One region of the Colwellia psychrerythraea 34H genome, then DNA from elsewhere that is predicted to be linked to it. Evidence: predicted binding sites of a transcription regulator. Region 1 holds the regulator's gene; each other region holds the start of a gene.
The links. The regulator sigma-54, encoded in region 1, starts transcription at its own class of promoters, with help from an activator protein. The targets are predictions, from matches to a motif close to GTTGGCACGNNNNTNGNNT.
Positions count from the first base shown of each region.

Region 2: CPS_RS02360 (PEP-CTERM sorting domain-containing protein) is a predicted target of sigma-54. The motif match lies at 2,319-2,337, and genes of this name have one in related genera.
Region 3: CPS_RS17015 (FimV/HubP family polar landmark protein) is a predicted target of sigma-54. The motif match lies at 2,108-2,126, and genes of this name have one in related genera.

Region 1 covers NC_003910.7:4,791,406-4,796,930, reverse strand. The annotation lists gene ptsN (PTS IIA-like nitrogen regulatory protein PtsN) at 59-511, opposite strand; gene hpf (ribosome hibernation promoting factor) at 620-907, opposite strand; gene CPS_RS20365 (RNA polymerase factor sigma-54) at 934-2,451, opposite strand; gene lptB (LPS export ABC transporter ATP-binding protein) at 2,559-3,299, opposite strand; gene lptA (lipopolysaccharide transport periplasmic protein LptA) at 3,304-3,912, opposite strand; gene lptC (LPS export ABC transporter periplasmic protein LptC) at 3,899-4,468, opposite strand; gene kdsC (3-deoxy-manno-octulosonate-8-phosphatase KdsC) at 4,465-5,010, opposite strand; gene CPS_RS20340 (KpsF/GutQ family sugar-phosphate isomerase) at 5,010-5,525, opposite strand, start outside.
Region 2 covers NC_003910.7:522,884-528,408, forward strand. The annotation lists gene CPS_RS02355 (FAD-binding protein) at 1-1,306, shown strand, start outside; gene CPS_RS02360 (PEP-CTERM sorting domain-containing protein) at 1,428-2,228, opposite strand; gene prsT (XrtA/PEP-CTERM system TPR-repeat protein PrsT) at 2,525-5,278, opposite strand.
Region 3 covers NC_003910.7:3,967,841-3,973,365, forward strand. The annotation lists gene CPS_RS17015 (FimV/HubP family polar landmark protein) at 1-1,992, opposite strand, end outside; gene CPS_RS17020 (aspartate-semialdehyde dehydrogenase) at 2,376-3,395, opposite strand; gene CPS_RS17025 (4-phosphoerythronate dehydrogenase) at 3,454-4,635, opposite strand; gene fabB (beta-ketoacyl-ACP synthase I) at 4,831-5,525, opposite strand, start outside.

The DNA.
Region 1 (5,525 bases):
ATAAATCGCTCAGCGGTCCTGAAACACACAGCTTCAAGTGGCTTGGGTATATCTATTGCTAGCTTGCTTGTTGAATTAAGTTATAGAGTGCCTGATTATCATTGCATTTTCGAACTTGCTTGATCATCTTTTTATCACTAAATAGTTTAGCAATATTTTGTAGCGTATCTAAATGTTCTTGGCAGCTATTTTCGGGCACAAATAAGGCAACAAAAATATCTACGTCTCTATTATCTATGGCATCAAAATCGATTGCCTTTTCTGTTGTTATTAACACCGCAACAGCTTTACTTGTATTGGGCAATCGACCATGTGGGATCGCAATACCGTTACCTATACCAGTGCTACCCATTTTTTCTCTATTGAGTAAACTATCTAATAGTTCATCTTGCTCTATATCAGTTATTTGAATCGCAGCGAGTTGACAAATTCTTTCTAGAATACGTTTTTTACTGGTTACTGCTACATCACAACTAGTACAGCTTGTTGTTAATATTTCGGATAATTGCATAATCGTGTTAATGGTTTTAAGGCGCCACTTACGCTAAATCATTTAGCTCAGGACGCCTGCTTTAATAGGCTTTAATTACTTTAAAGCGGTCTTTCGGGCTAACTCAACTTAATGATGAGAAACCTTAGCTTTATACTTAAGAATCTGCCTATCAAGTTTATCAACTAAGGTATCAATAGAGGCATACATATCGGTGTTGACTGCAGAAGCAAATACTTCACTGCCATTCATATGAACATTAGCTTCAGCTTTTTGATTAAGCTTTTCTACGGTAAGTACAACATGGACATTATTAATGTGATCAAAATGTCGTTCTAATTTTGAGAATTTTGTATCGACATATTCGCGCAATGAACTAGTTACTTCAACATGGTGTCCAGAAAGATTAATTTGCATAAACATGATCCTTTTATTGTAGTCTTCTAAAGTAAACTCTTACGTTGATTTGACGGTGGTATCGCTAATGATTCTCGATATTTAGCAATTGTACGTCGTGCCACTTTTATTCCCTGCTCAGCTAATAAGTTAGCCATTTTACTATCACTTAACGGTTTAGCAGGTGTTTCCGCTAAGATAAGTTTTTTAATCAAAGAACGAATTGCTGTAGATGAACATTCACCACCATTCTCTGTACTGACATGACTAGAGAAGAAGTACTTGAGTTCAAAGATGCCTCTTGGCGTGTGCATATACTTTTGTGTTGTAACACGTGAGATGGTGGATTCGTGCATATCAACAGCTTCAGCTATATCGTTTAGTACCATAGGTCTCATGGCTTCAGCACCATGTTCTAAAAAACCTTGCTGGCGTTGAACAATACAATTGGACACTTTAAGTAGTGTGTCATTGCGAGATTCTAAACTCTTAATAAACCATTTAGCTTCTTGTAAGTTGGATCTAATAAATTGTCCATCATCAGTTGACGACTTCATTGTTTTAGACATTGCCGCATACTGTTTATTAATCGACAATTTAGGTGCAGTATCAGAATTTAATTCAACGACCCAACGGCCATTTTTTTTCTCAACAGAAACATCTGGAATAACATACTGGTCATCGCCTTTAATTACCGCATCACCCGGACGAGGGTTCAAGCTTTGAATTAAACGCATTACTTCACGTAGCTGATCTTCTTTTAATTTGGTTTTACGCATTAACTGGCGATAGTCTCGATTACCAAGTAGATCGATATGGTCGTTGATTATTAATTTACTTTCTTTCAGGTAAGGGGTATCAGCACTAAATTGATTTAATTGAATAAGTAAGCAATCAGGAATGGAGCGAGCTGCGACACCAATAGGATCAAACATATTAATACGTTTTAATACGGCTTCTACTTCATCAAGCTCGAGCCCTTCAGTGCCAACACTCTCTAAGATATCTTCTGGTGATACAGTTAAATAACCGGCGTCATCGACTGCTTCTATAATAGCAATTGCGATGGTTTTATCAGTATCGCTGAAAGGGGTTAATTCCATTTGCCATAATAAATGATCTTGAATGGAATCAGTGGTTTCACCCTGATAGGTGTAGTCATCAGCAGGGCTACTTACTGCGCCAGTATTTGATACCCCAGCACTGTAGCTTTCTTCCCAAGTAGTATCTATATTTAGTTCTTCTGGTATATCACTTTTTTCCATCGCCTCAGTAGTACTGATTTCGTCAATACTGGCCTGCTGTTCTTCACTACCATCGCCCGCAGGTTGATCCGTTTTTTCTTCATTAGTATTGGATGAAAAGGCTTCTTCAAGATTATTTTGTTCACTTGAATTATCACTTTGAGCTTTTTCATCAAGTTCAAGTAATGGATTGCTCTCTAAAACTTCTTGAATTTCTTGTTGTAACTCTAACGTAGACAATTGCAACAGCTTAATAGCTTGTTGCAATTGTGGAGTCATTGTTAAGTGTTGTCCAATACGGAGCTGTAGTGTAGGGCGCATCTAGGTTATATGATTTCCTATTTATTATTCTTAGTAGTTACGCTATTACAATGGGTAACTACTATTCTATTAAGTATTCTGGCTAAATATACTAGCCTATCGCTTTACTATAGCGTGAATTGTTCGCCAAGGTATACATCTCTGACTTTTTGATTAGCAAGAATTTGATCTGCATTACCTTGCGCAATAATTTCACCATGACTAACTATATAAGCATGCTCACAAACGTCTAATGTTTCTCTCACATTATGGTCTGTTATCAAGATACCTATGCCTCGCTGCTTTAAGTGTAAGATGATTTTTTTAATGTCGCCAACCGAAATTGGGTCAACACCAGCAAAGGGCTCATCTAATAAAATAAATTGAGGATCTGCAGCGAGTGCTCGGGCAATTTCAACTCTTCGTCTTTCGCCACCGGATAAGCTCATGCCGGTATTGTCTTTGATATGACAAATGTGAAACTCTTCTAATAAATTTTCAAGTTTCTCAGCGCGCTGGGTTTCACTAAGCTCTTTACGTGTTTGTAATATCGCCATAATATTATCAGAAACAGTTAGCTTTCTAAAAATTGAGGCTTCTTGAGGTAAATAGCCAATACCGCTTCGGGCTCTTTCATGCATAGGAGCAAGGGTAAGGTCTTGACCGTTGAGTTTGATCGAGCCATTGTCATTGGGGACTAAGCCAACAATCATATAAAAGGATGTGGTTTTTCCGGCGCCATTGGGGCCTAATAAGCCAACTATTTGTCCTGCGTCAACTTGCAAACTAACATTCTTAACGACTTGTCTACTTTTATAAGACTTCGATAAACCATCGGCAATCAGTGTATTTACAGGTGTTGTTTTCACTGTGTTAGTTGTCACTACTGTCGCCTTCTTTTTCTACTACCTTGTCAGTTGGTTTTTCTTCTTTAGATTTTTCGTAAGTCTCTTTCTGTTTCTTGAGTACCGTTGGTTGTAAAATAGTAGTAACAGGCTGATTATTAGCGCTCCGTGCTTGTAGTTTTTCACTGACAGTATTATAAGTTATTTCATTACCACTGACTTCACTTCCAGCTTGCTTGACTAGGGCATTACCTGAAATAATGATTGTATTCGAGTTAGGGCTATAGGTTATTTCATCTGCCTGCAAGGTAATTAAGCTACCATCTTCTAGTTGTTGCTCGAATATAGCAGGTTTGCCTTTTGCCAAATAAGTTTCATTTTTTTCATCATTCTTCTTATTAACTTGACTAAAGACTTTAACTACATCGGCGGTAATAGAAATAGAGCCTTGACGAATAATAACATTATCTAAATAACTGATAATTTTATTTTTTAGATCGGCATCTTGACTTTCAGCGACTATAATTATTTCCTGTTCCAAATCTTTTATTGCCGCCAAAGCGTTACTGACAAAGAGTAAACTTGAGGCTACGGCTAAAACTGAAACTGTTTTTTTAATTAAATTAACTTTCATCATGTTTTTTATAAATAGTACGTTCATGCTGGATTAAGGTCATTTTTTTTGTGTTTAAATCGATAATTAATCCTGAGCCGTACATGGTGAAATCTCTTCCCACCACAACAACTGATTGCTCTGAACTAATGATATTGGTTTTTAAATCTAATGCTATTGTTTTGCAGTGAATCTCTTTTATTAAGCCGTCAATTTCTGTCGCTTTAATATGTACTTGATTCTTTAGCTCTACACGGTTGTCTTTGTAAAGTGTCGCTTCTTGCGCACTGACCTTCCATGGCTGGCCTTCTTTTTGCGGATATAATGTGTAATTCGGCAATTCAAAGTAACTGACTTCCAAATCAGAGTAATGCTCCATTCTTTCTGCTTCAATAGTGTGGGAGAGTTGCCCTAAGTCACTATAGATTTTACTTTCTAGCTGCTCAGCAATAAAATCCGGACGTTGCTCATCAACAATTAAAGTATCTTGTTCTATTGATGCACTACGCCATTCAATAATGCCATAAATTAGCGCACTAAGCAGTAAGACAAATAGCGCTAGGCTATTTAATCGATTCATATACTGGCGCCTGATGCTTTGTCTAAGCTATTTTGGCTTTGCATGATCAAATCACATGTCTCTCTTACCGCGCCAAATCCACCACGAGTAAAAGTGGTATAATTGGCAGAACGAAGAACTAAAGGATGTCCATCGGAAACACTAATGCCTAAGCCAACGGCTTCAATACAAGGTAAATCAGGTACATCATCACCAATGTACGCTACCTCTTCAATAGTAATGTTTAATTGTTCAATTAAATCAATTAATGCAGGTAACTTATCTTCTTGGCCTTGAATAATATGTGCAACATTTAATGCTTTCATACGATACTCAACGATAGCTGAAGTTCTTCCCGTAATAATCGCAACATCAACGCCACTAGCACCTAAGGCCTTAATGCCAAAACCATCTTTTGTATGAAAAGCTTTTAGCTCTTCACCATCATTGCCTAAATAAATTCTGCCATCAGAAAATACACCATCGACATCACATACCAGTAACTTTATTTGTTGCGCTTTAGCTAAAACGTTGTGTTCTACATTGCCATATAGGGTATTCATTAAAGTACTCCGGAACTTAAGAAGTCATGCATATTCATTGCACCTACAGGTATATTGTTGCTATCGACAATGATAAGGCCGTTTATTTTTTTATCTTCCATTATTTTTAGCGCCTGTGCGGCAAGCATATCACTCTGCGCTACACTAGGGTTATGGGTCATTACTGTGTTAATACTTTCACTGTGGATATCTATCCTATTGTCTAATACCCTGCGAAGATCACCATCAGTAAATAAACCGACTAGTTGTTGTTGTTCATTAACTATAGCAGTCATGCCCAGGCCTTTTAAGGACATTTCAACTAAGGCGTCTTTGATAAGAGCATTTTCCGAAATCATAGGTACGCGATCGTCTTTATGCATAATGTCGCTTAGGCGCAGTAATAGACGTTTGCCTAAACTGCCACCAGGGTGAGATAAAGCGAAATCCTCTGCGGTAAAATCACGCGCGTTGAGTAAAGCAACGGCTAATGCATCACCCATTACTAGGGTTGCCGTGGTACTTGATGTTGGCGT
Region 2 (5,525 bases), 1.1 Mb from region 1:
TACAGTAGAACCAGGAGTGACACAGCAGCTCTTGAGTGATTTTTTCATAAGTAATGGTGATAATTTCATGGTTCCGGTAACAGGAGCTGGACCTAATGCTTCAATTGTTGGCAATGCTATAGAACGTGGCTATGGCATTACCCCATATACAGACCATTTTGGTGCGGTTACTGCGGTTCAAGGGTATTGGGCGAATGCGAGACATTTTTGCTCAGCCGTAAATGAACTTGATAAATCTCATAATAAAACAGTAGATAAGACCTTTAAATGGGGCCTTGGTCCTTATTTAGACGGATTGTTTACACAATCAAATTTGGGCGTCGTTACCCAAATGTCCATTAGAATGGCAAGAAAACCACAAAAGTTTATTTCTTTTATTATGCAAGTGCCAGATGATAAAGCTTTAGAAATAGCTATACCTTTAATTAGAAAAATATTAAGAGATTATGAAGGAATTGTCGGCTCAATCAACTTAATGGATAAGAGAAGAGTTTTGTCTATGTTTGCAGAAAACCCTAATCCTGGTGAACACAAAGTCATGTCACCAACTGATATAGCTAAACTCAGTAAAGCGCAGCAAACGCCTAGCTGGACTATAATGGGCAGTATTTATGGCTCTAATGGTGTTGCCAAAACAGTTAAAAAAGAAATTAAACGAATATTTAAAGCCCTTCCTTGTCGGCAAATATTTTCTGATAGCCCTATCTTCTCTATTGGCAATGCCGTAATAAATACGACTCCTAACTTTCTCTTCAAATTAGCACCCTTTTTAGCTCTTATTAAAGAGCAGTTGGCTTCATTCGAGCGTGGTAAAGAAATCATGTTAGGACGACCAAATAATATTGCCTTGAAGCTTGCTTATTGGCGGCATAAAAATGCAAAAAGATTCCCTGCTGATAACTTATCTCCAGGTAAAGACGGTTGTGGAGTGCTTTGGTATGCGCCTTTAGTTACAATGAAACCTAACATAATGAGAGAGTATGTTGATTTTATTAGAGCGACCTGCCCAAAGTTTAATATTGAACCACTAATAACTTTCACCAATTTAAAACATGATTGTGTTGACAGCACCATTCCCATTTTGTTTGATTTATCAGACCCTGATGCAGTTAAAGATGCACACAATTGCCTGAAAGAACTGGTACTTGAAGGAGTGAAATTAGGCTACATACCTTATAGATTAAACATAGATCAGCAGCAATGGTTGTTAGATGCGAACTCGCCATTTTGGCACACCGTTAACGATATAAAATCAGTAGTAGATCCCAATAATATTTTAAGTATGGGCCGGTATAATCCAAGATAATGGCAAGTCATCAAAGTGTAAAACTATTGTTTATTTAAAATAATTATCAGTTTCACAAAAACATAAAAAATGCCTCTATTCAGAGGCATTTACTACATTTTCTAGGTCTATCAGCAAATAATTAAGCTTGTTTACGACGAGCAGCGCCTGCTAAACCAAGTAAACCTAAGCCAAAAATAGCTAAAGAAGTAGGTTCTGGTACTTGAAAACTGGCATGCTGGCCATTACCATCAAAACTATACAAAGAATTATCGTTATTGAAACGTGCCGTAGCAGTATTACCAAGATCGCCAAATGGCATGTTGTTGTAGTCAAGCGTGCCCATTGCCAATCCGCCTACAACTGACAACGTAAATTCAGTTTCACCACCTAACAGTGTACCGTCTAGGTCAAAGAAATCAAATGTATAAGAAGCCCATAAGGTGCCATTCTGTGCTTCTGCAAATTTTTCATGAGCAGTCGAAGACAAGGTCGTATCAGTAGCAGTATTTGAATCAAAATCTGGCGATTGGTCGATATAAATATTGAGCCATGCGTTATCGCTATTAAAAGTATTAACACCCGTTGCTATTAAACCACCAAAAGCATAAGTCAGTTCACAGCCAGCGGTAACACAGAATGAAGGAGGTCCCGCAGGATCTCTGCCATCAGCAAAGCTATAAAACTCACCAATACCAACCAATTCCGCACCAGCAGCACCAAGAACTGCGTCATCAGTTATAATTGTATCAACTCCATTAGCCATTCCAGTAGCACTATTAGTAAACCACTGTTGAAAATTACTTTGCATGGCAACGCCACCAGCATGTGTTGTAGTATCATCCCATTGTATTCCTCCAGCAGTCACCACAGCCGCAGATGCCGCAAAGCTAGATAAAATCATTGTTCCTGCAATTGTTCCTGCTATCATTAATTTTTTCATTATCATGTCCTTATTAATTTAAATAAAGTAACTTGCAATGGTTATAAAGCAATCAATATACCAAGATTATTAACACTTGCTATGGTTATAAAGCAATCAACATACCAAGATTATTAACCCTTGAAGTTAAAGAAAAAAAAATCACATCGCTTGAATTGATCATATTTTAACCAGTAATGTGTAAAGAATGCTGACAGTTTTAATGTTAGTGATTTTCTCTTTTAGCAGCCATAATTAGTGTACCCACTTTATCAAACAAGTCGTCCATGGTGCTTTATAAGCTATCAATCAACTCATTACCTCATAGCCTGAACTTTAGAATAGAAGGTTCTATCTTTGATAGAGTCTAGTAGGGCTTTCACTTTATCCGTTTTGCCGGTAGCTAAATAAGCTTTAGTTAAATTCACATAGGTGGTTTCAGCTTCACTGCCTTGATTGATGGCATTTAGCAACACGATAATCGCGCTGTCGAAATTTTTAACCGTCACTAAGGCCGCACCATAGGTGTCTGATATTTGATGAATGCCTGATTTAAGTTCAAACGCTTTTTCAGCATATAACAATGCTTGCTCGGGTCTAGCGCGTTTCAACTCCAGCATCGCCAAGTTATTTAATACCACCGCATTGTTTTGTTCACTTTGGTTTATTATCTCTAAGTGCTTGATAGCCTTAGCCTCATCAAACTGCATATATAACTCAGCTAATAAAAGCCTTACTTTATGATCTTTTATCATTCTAGAAAGGTAACTCTCTATGGTCTGGGCAGCTTCTGCTTTTTGACCATTGAAGCTCAATGCTCTTGCTAATAACATTACATTTAACGCTGTTGGGCTTTTTTGGTACAGTTCGTGGAAGTTATCAATAGCGCTAGGATAGTCTTTGTCAGCTAACGCCAGCTCCCCAACAAATTTATTGATAAGGTGGTGTGACACTTTTTGTTCTTGTAGATATCTCAACGTTTTCTTAGCTGATACTAGATCGCCGGTTAATAACTCAAAATTAGCTTTTAATATTAATAACCGAGTATTGTGTTCAAATCTTTCTAATGAGCTTATCGTATATGTTAAGGCTTGCTTGTAGTTACGCTTAACTTCAGATATAGCAATTAGGCGCAAATGTGCGACAAAATTATTTGGATTTAAAGCAAGCACTTTTTTAAAACATTCTTTCGCTTTGGTGTGACTTTTCGCTTGAAGATAATTATCACCTAAAATAGCCCAATATTGTTGAGAACTTCTAGCCCAATCAGACATGCTTTCCAATAATGTAATGGCTTTTTTTAATTCATTATTTAAACGTAAATTTTGTGCTAATCCTAATGCTAAGGTGATGTTTTTAGGGTGTTTAGCCGCTAATGTTGATAAAAATTCAACATTGTTAGACGTATTGTTGTGCTTGAGCTGTAATCGACTTAATTTTTGAATGGCGGCTTTATGCTCAGGTAAAATAGTCACTACTTTTTGATAATAGTCAACTGCGTCTAATATCCTATCAGCATCCTCTGCAATATCGGCGAGATAAAATAGTGCAGTGTAATTTTCAGGTTCAATTGATAGCGCTTTTTGATAGTTTTCTTCGGCTTTTGAACTCAGATTATTATTCGAATGAATTATCCCTAACAGTAAATATCCAGATGCTTGGTTATCTTGCGAGGCAATCCATTTTTTCGCAATAGACCGCACTTTTTTCTCTTGTCCATTATCTAAATATTGTATTGCCAAAGAAAATTCAACATCTTTTAAATTAGGATCTAGGTTTAACGCATGTTCGAGCGATGCAATACCTGTTTTATCGTTTTGAGAAAGTTTTAGCATGCCTTTTTGCGCTGCTACAGAGGCATTTTCTGGTGCTATGATAGATGCTTTATCTAGCAACTTTATAGCATTTTCAAAATCTCCCGCTTTTATCAATTCAATACTTGATGATTGAAATAAGCCGGCATCCGATGTGGTTAACCCCTCTAATGCACTTAATTGAACAATACCTTCTGTGGTATACCCTAGTTTAATTTTAATAGAAGCAAGTATCCTTTTTATTGGATGGGATGAGGGTAAATATTTTTCAGTTTGATTTAAATAACCATAGGCTTGTTCAATATCTCCTAATTGATAAGAACTCATACCAGCAATCAATTTTGAAATAATAAACTCATTCCCTTGCTGGGCTGCACTAATTGCATAAGATCTCGCATCTTCATAATTTTTCTTTTGATACTCAACTTGGGCTTTATATTGATGAGCCAAGGGTGAATTTTTGAAACGTTTTATTAACTCTGTTGCCTTAACATCTGCTTGCTCATACTCCCCAGCTGAGATCAAACTATTTACTTCAAAGAAAAGAACTTTGTTAGCGAAAGGATGTAGTTGTCTGTACTTGGTATATACCCCATTTGCTTGGATAAATTGTTCTGAAGAAAATAACAAATGACCTTTCAGTAAAAGTGCCTCTGTAAAGTCTGGCGATTCGCCCAACACAGTATCAATTATCTCTATCCCTTTTGAAAAATTGTCTTCCGCATGGAGTAAATAAGCCGCTCCCATTTTACTATAAAGAGACGTTTCACTAATTGTATTTGCTTGAGCTATAAAATCTTGAGCTCTTTCTAGCTCTTTGTTATTCAGTGCAGTGATACCAGCATATGTTAAAACAACGATGTATTGCTCATCATTTAAAGACTCTACATTTTCCATTAAAGCGTATACTTCTTCGACTTTATTCAATTTTGATTTTATAAAAACCAAATCAGGTAGCAACAGATTCATTTCCAAACCAAACTGTTCTGCTTTATCTAGCTCCTTTTCGGCGTTTACATAACTGCCTTGCTCGGAGTAAGCTTTAGCTAAATAATACCGCGCTTCAGCATCTTTTGGTGTTTGTCGAACCGCATTTTTTAATTCAACTATTGCTGCACCATACTCAAGTTTCTGAAGGTAAACTTTCGAGGCTAAAATATACTCTTGTGTTGTTTTTTGTTCTGAACAAGCAGAGAGTCCTATAGCTATGCATACTATCGCTGCTAGCTTGATACACTTCATCGTGGAGTCGTTCATGTTAATTCCTTTTTATTCCATATCGAGTAAGGTCTTCATTTTTTATTTTTGAGCATCACTTTGAGGTTGCGTTTTTTAATACCAATAAATTAATCAGATTGGAATAACAGCTTTCTGGCTTCATTTATTGGTTCATTAGTAATGAGCACTTCTATGTAATTTTACGTTAAATCTACACGGTTACCTTCTGATAGTTTATACGCTTTGACTTATTTTTCCATGTATAGCAAAGCTAAATTATTATTGA
Region 3 (5,525 bases), 820 kb from region 1:
TACTAAATCAAGCAGCGCATCAATATCATCTGGATCTGTTACCTCTGCGGTATCATTTATAGAATCAAGTAATGCATCGATATCATCTGGGTCTGTTACATCGACTGACTCATCCACTGATTCACTTACCGAATCAAGCAGCGCATCGATATCATCTGGATCTGTTACCTCTGCGGTATCATTTATAGAATCAAGTAATGCATCAATATCATCTGGGTCTGTTACATCAACTGGCTCATTCACTGATTCACTTACCGAATCAAGCAGCGCATCGATATCATCTGGATCTGTTACCTCTGCGGTATCATTTATAGAATCAAGTAATGCATCAATATCATCTGGGTCTGTTACATCAACTGGCTCATTCACTGATTCACTTACCGAATCAAGCAGCGCATCGATATCATCTGGGTCTGTTACCTCTGCAGTCTCATTGTCTGGTTCACTTACCGAATCAAGCAGCGCATCAATATCATCTGGGTCCGTTACCTCTGCTGGCTCATTGTCTGAATCACTTAGTGAATCAAGCAGCGCATCAATATCATCTGGGTCCGTTACCTCTGCTGGTTCGTTCTTTTCTTCGGAAGATTCTTCAAGTACGAGGTCTTCATCATCGAAATCGTCTAAGCCACCAAGTAAATCATTTAGATCATCTTGACTTAACTCTCCCCCTTCAAGTTCTTCACTTTCTGTATTTTCTGCTTCATCATCTAAACCTGATAATAATGAATCTAAGTCATCTTGATCCAACTCACCACCATCAAGAATATCAACGTCACTTTCATCATCTAGTAGGATGTCTTCAAGATCATCTAAGCTATCGTCTTCATCCAAATGGATAACGTCATCATCACTTTCTATTAAATCTATAGACAGGTCATCATCCAAATTCAATTCATCATCAAGTGATAAATCAAGCTCATCGTCTAAATTCAATTCATCATCAAGGGATAAATCAAGCTCATCGTCCAAGTTCAACTCACCATCAAGTGATAAATCAAGCTCATCGTCCAAGTTTAACTCATCATCAAGTGATAACTCTTCAGATGTGCTCTCCTTTTTGGCGACAGGTTCTTGTTTTTTACTGTCTAATTCGTTGAAGAAAACTTCATCCGAGGCCTGTTTTCGGCGTTTAAACAAAAGAGCCAGTAAAAGTAGTATCAGGATTGCTGGCAGAGTGCCCATGGCAATTTTGAACCACAAGCTTGACATGATATCTTGTTCCGCAAGTGCAGCCTGCTGTCTCTCTAATAAAAGTTCTTTTTCTCTGGCTTCAGCTTTTGCTAATAGGGCTTGCTGCAACTTGATCATATCGTCCATTTGCAGCTTGATTTCTTTACCTTTCGCTACCTCATCCTGCATGATGCCAAGCTTGTCATTAAAGGAAGTAAGTTGCTGACGTAAATCATCATTTTCTTTTAAAATAGCTTGTAAACCATCAATTGAGTCTGAGATATCATTTTGAATATGTTCTAATCGTTCCTGCTGCTGACCATCAATTTTTTGCAATTGGTCATTAATCTCAGTTTTTACCGTCTCTAAGTCTTTTTTCTTAACGCTAGGCTCTATAAATACTGGTATCTTAGGTGTTTTTGGCTGTGCTTTCTTCCAAGCTTTACTATCACTTTCAGACTTTTTCTTCGCACTGTTAGTATTTATTGCCATCATGTTATTAAACGATGGTATTTTTAAATATTGCCCTTCAACCAAATAATTGATGTTGCTATCGACAAACGCTTGTGGATTCTCTTGATATAACGCCTGCATGACTTGATAAACGCTCAAGCGATTATCAGGGCGAACTCGAGTAGCGATGTTCCATAAAGTATCTTTAGAGGTGATTGGGCCGTATTTATCATAAGGAAAAACATCACTACTTTTAGGTCCTCGCATGCGAATGCCGCGTTCTTCCTCTGCATTAACGGGGAAGTGAGCCGTAAGTATGCCAATAATAACCGCCTGCCATAGGCACAGGCGCAATAAATGTTGCATAAGGATGTCCTAATAAACTAATTTAAGTTATGGCACTGTTCATTATATTTATAGCGCCAAAAAAATACCGCATTACTTTACCTGACTAAGAGATAAAGCTTATCAGGAAGATAAAATGCAATAATTATTCCAAAAAACCATTAACTAACAAGATAATAGCAAATTCAATCAATAAGTCTCCTCTTATTGTAACTCTTGTGTAAATCTATACTTTGTTTTGAGGGGGAATATACTACTAATTAACTTTATTCCTGTTATAAAGTCAATTGGGCTTTTAAAGGACTGATACAGTAAAATTAAAAGTTAAAAACTAAAAAACTCGTCAACAACGGTATATTTACCATCATTGACGAGTTTTTATATACTAACTATTGTAGTAAAAGTTAGCTTAAATGATCTTTTACCAATAGTTCAGCAATTTGTACGCTATTCGTTGCCGCACCCTTGCGAACATTATCCGCAACGATCCACATATTAATGCCGCAACTATGGCTAATATCTTCACGAATACGACCAACATAAGTATCATCTTTTCCGCTCGCATCTCCAATTTGAGTTGGGAAGTCTTCATCATTACGACAAACAACAATACCAGGAGCTTGCTCTAATAAATCTTTAACTTCATCAGCTGAAATAGGTGAATTCGTTTCAATATGCAAGGCTTCGCCATGTCCAAAAAACACAGGAACACGAACAGCTGTTGGGTTAACAAGTACGTTTTCATCGCCTAAAATCTTTTTAGTTTCCCAAACCATTTTCATTTCTTCTTTGGTGTAACCATTTTCTAAGAAATCATCAATTTGTGGGATAACATTAAATGCTATTTGACGTGAAAACTTTTTACTCTCTACTGGCTTACCACTTAATAGATTAGCAGTTTGTTTCGCTAATTCATCCATCGCTTCTTTACCACCGCCAGAAACCGATTGGTAAGTACTAACATTTACACGACTAATACCAACAGCATCATAAATTGGTTTTAACGCTACCAACATTTGAATGGTAGAGCAATTAGGGTTAGCTATTATATTGCGATTACGGTAATCAGCCAGCGCTTCAGGATTAACTTCAGGCACAACAAGAGGAATATCAGCGTCATAGCGAAATTCAGAGGTATTATCAATAACAATACAGCCAGCTTCAGCAGCTATTGGAGCAAATTTAGCTGAAGTAGAACCACCGGCAGAAAAGAAACCAATTTGTACTTGGCTAAAATCAAAATCATCTGCATTTAATACTTCAATGCTCTGACCATTAAATTCAATAATTTCACCTGCAGAGCGAGCACTGGCTAAGGGATATAATTTATTAATTGGAAATTTTCGTTCTTCAAGAATCTCCATAATAGTTTTGCCAACTAACCCTGTTGCGCCAAGTATGCATACATCAAATTTTTGTGCCATGTTCCTCTCTCTCTTCATTAGACTTTCTCAAAAAAATGAGTCGTCTCGATAGTTTAAATTAATTTTTATTAAAACCTAAACGATGCGGTACATCGCTATAAGTAGTAGATGATAAGTTGACCGTTACAGCAGAAAACTCCCTTCGAACGGGATAATTTTTCCTTAAACTGTCGAAACCTTGTACAAATAATTGTTGACGAAATATTGCATCGTCCCGCCTAACATCGTAAACCATTTTAACTAACTGGTTTAGTAATATTTGATTAAAATCTTGATTAATTTCAATTGCAGGGATACTGGCCGACGGTAAAAAGTTTGCCAACTGATATTTAGGCGTTATTGCTAACTGTTGACATAATGCCTGATAGAGCATTTCACTACCACGAGCTTTTCCTTCTAAGCTATAACCTGCTATATGTGCTGTGGCTATTTCAGTATAAGGAATTAAGGCTTCAAGAACATCAGGTTCTCCTTGCCAAACATCGAGTACAATTTTTACGCCATGACCAGCCGTTTTTAATGCTAATAAGGCGTGGTTATCAATAACATCACCACGGCAAGCGCTGATTAATATTTGATCCTCACGCAATAAGGCAAGGTTCTCTGCATTTATCAATTTGTTTGTAGGATGTTCACCGCCAACAACTTTAGGCACATGCAAAGAAATAACATCACACGCTAAAACATCCACCAAGGGTACATAATGTCGTTGGTCAGTAGGGGGATGACTTTTATCTTGTTTTTGCTTTTCGGCTAGTAACGGATCACAGATTTTATGTTGAATACCTAATGCAGTGAGTTTTTCACTTAAACGAGTACCTGTATTGCCGCCGCCAACAATACCGACGGTTAATGAAGATAAAGTGAGTAAATACCGCTCAGCTAAAACGACTAATGCGCTGAGTACATACTCAGCAACTGAAATGGCATTACAACCTGGCGCTGATTGGAAGGTGATGTTTCGTTTGGCGAGATAACTTAAGTCGATATGATCAGTACCTATAGTGGCACTACCAACAAAAGAAATTTTATCGTTCAAGTGAAGTAGTTGTTCATTAACCTGAGTAATTGAACGTACTAATAAAACATCTGCATCAGCAACTTGTGCTGCGGTTAACGTCCGACCTGAAAAAGGAACTAACTCTCCCTGCTCTTCGCCATCGATACCGTTATTAAGGTGGCAGAGTTCACTAAAAAACTCCTTGGCAAATGGCATATTTTCATCAAAATATATTTTCATAAATTCTAACTATTTGACTAAAGACATTAAAGTGCTCAATTATACGCTCATTTAGAGCATAAGTACTAAATTTAACCCAGCAGAGCTAAAATTTTGTCACTATTTATAAAAAAACCACGCTAAATATTATTTAGCGTGGTTTATTATTAGTTAGAAAATGCGCATTAAGTCGGAGCTTAACTCCAGAACTTAAGCTTATTTATATTTTTTCATTACCAAGGTGGCATTAGTTCCACCAAAACCAAAGCTATTCGACATAACAAGGTTTAGCTCAACATCACGCTTTTCAGTAACAATATCTAAGCCTTGTGCTTTTTCATCTAAATTATCAATGTTAATTGAAGGAGCAACAAAGTTGTTTTCCATCATTAATATTGAGTAAATAGCTTCGTGAACGCCAGCAGCACCAAGTGCATGACCTGTCATTGCTTTAGTAGCACTAATAGCTGGTGAATCTTCACCAAATAATTCTTGAATTGCGCCTAATTCTTTAACATCGCCAACCGGTGTAGAAGTTCCGTGAGTATTTAAGTAATCAAGTTTACCTTCAACACCTTGCATGGCTTGTTGCATACAACGAACTGCGCCTTCACCACTTGGAGCTACCATGTCATAACCATCAGAGGTTGCGCCATAGCCAACAAGTTCAGCGTAAATATGTGCGCCACGTGCAAGGGCATGTTCTAATTCTTCAACAACAACCATACCGCCGCCGCCAGAAATAACAAAACCATCACGGTCTGCATCATAGGTACGAGAAGCTAATTCAGGTGTATCATTACGACCCGCTGATAAAGCCCCCATACCATCAAACATCATAGCAAGTGACCAATGAACTTCTTCACCACCACCAGCAAAAACGATATCTTGTTTGCCTAATTGAATAAGCT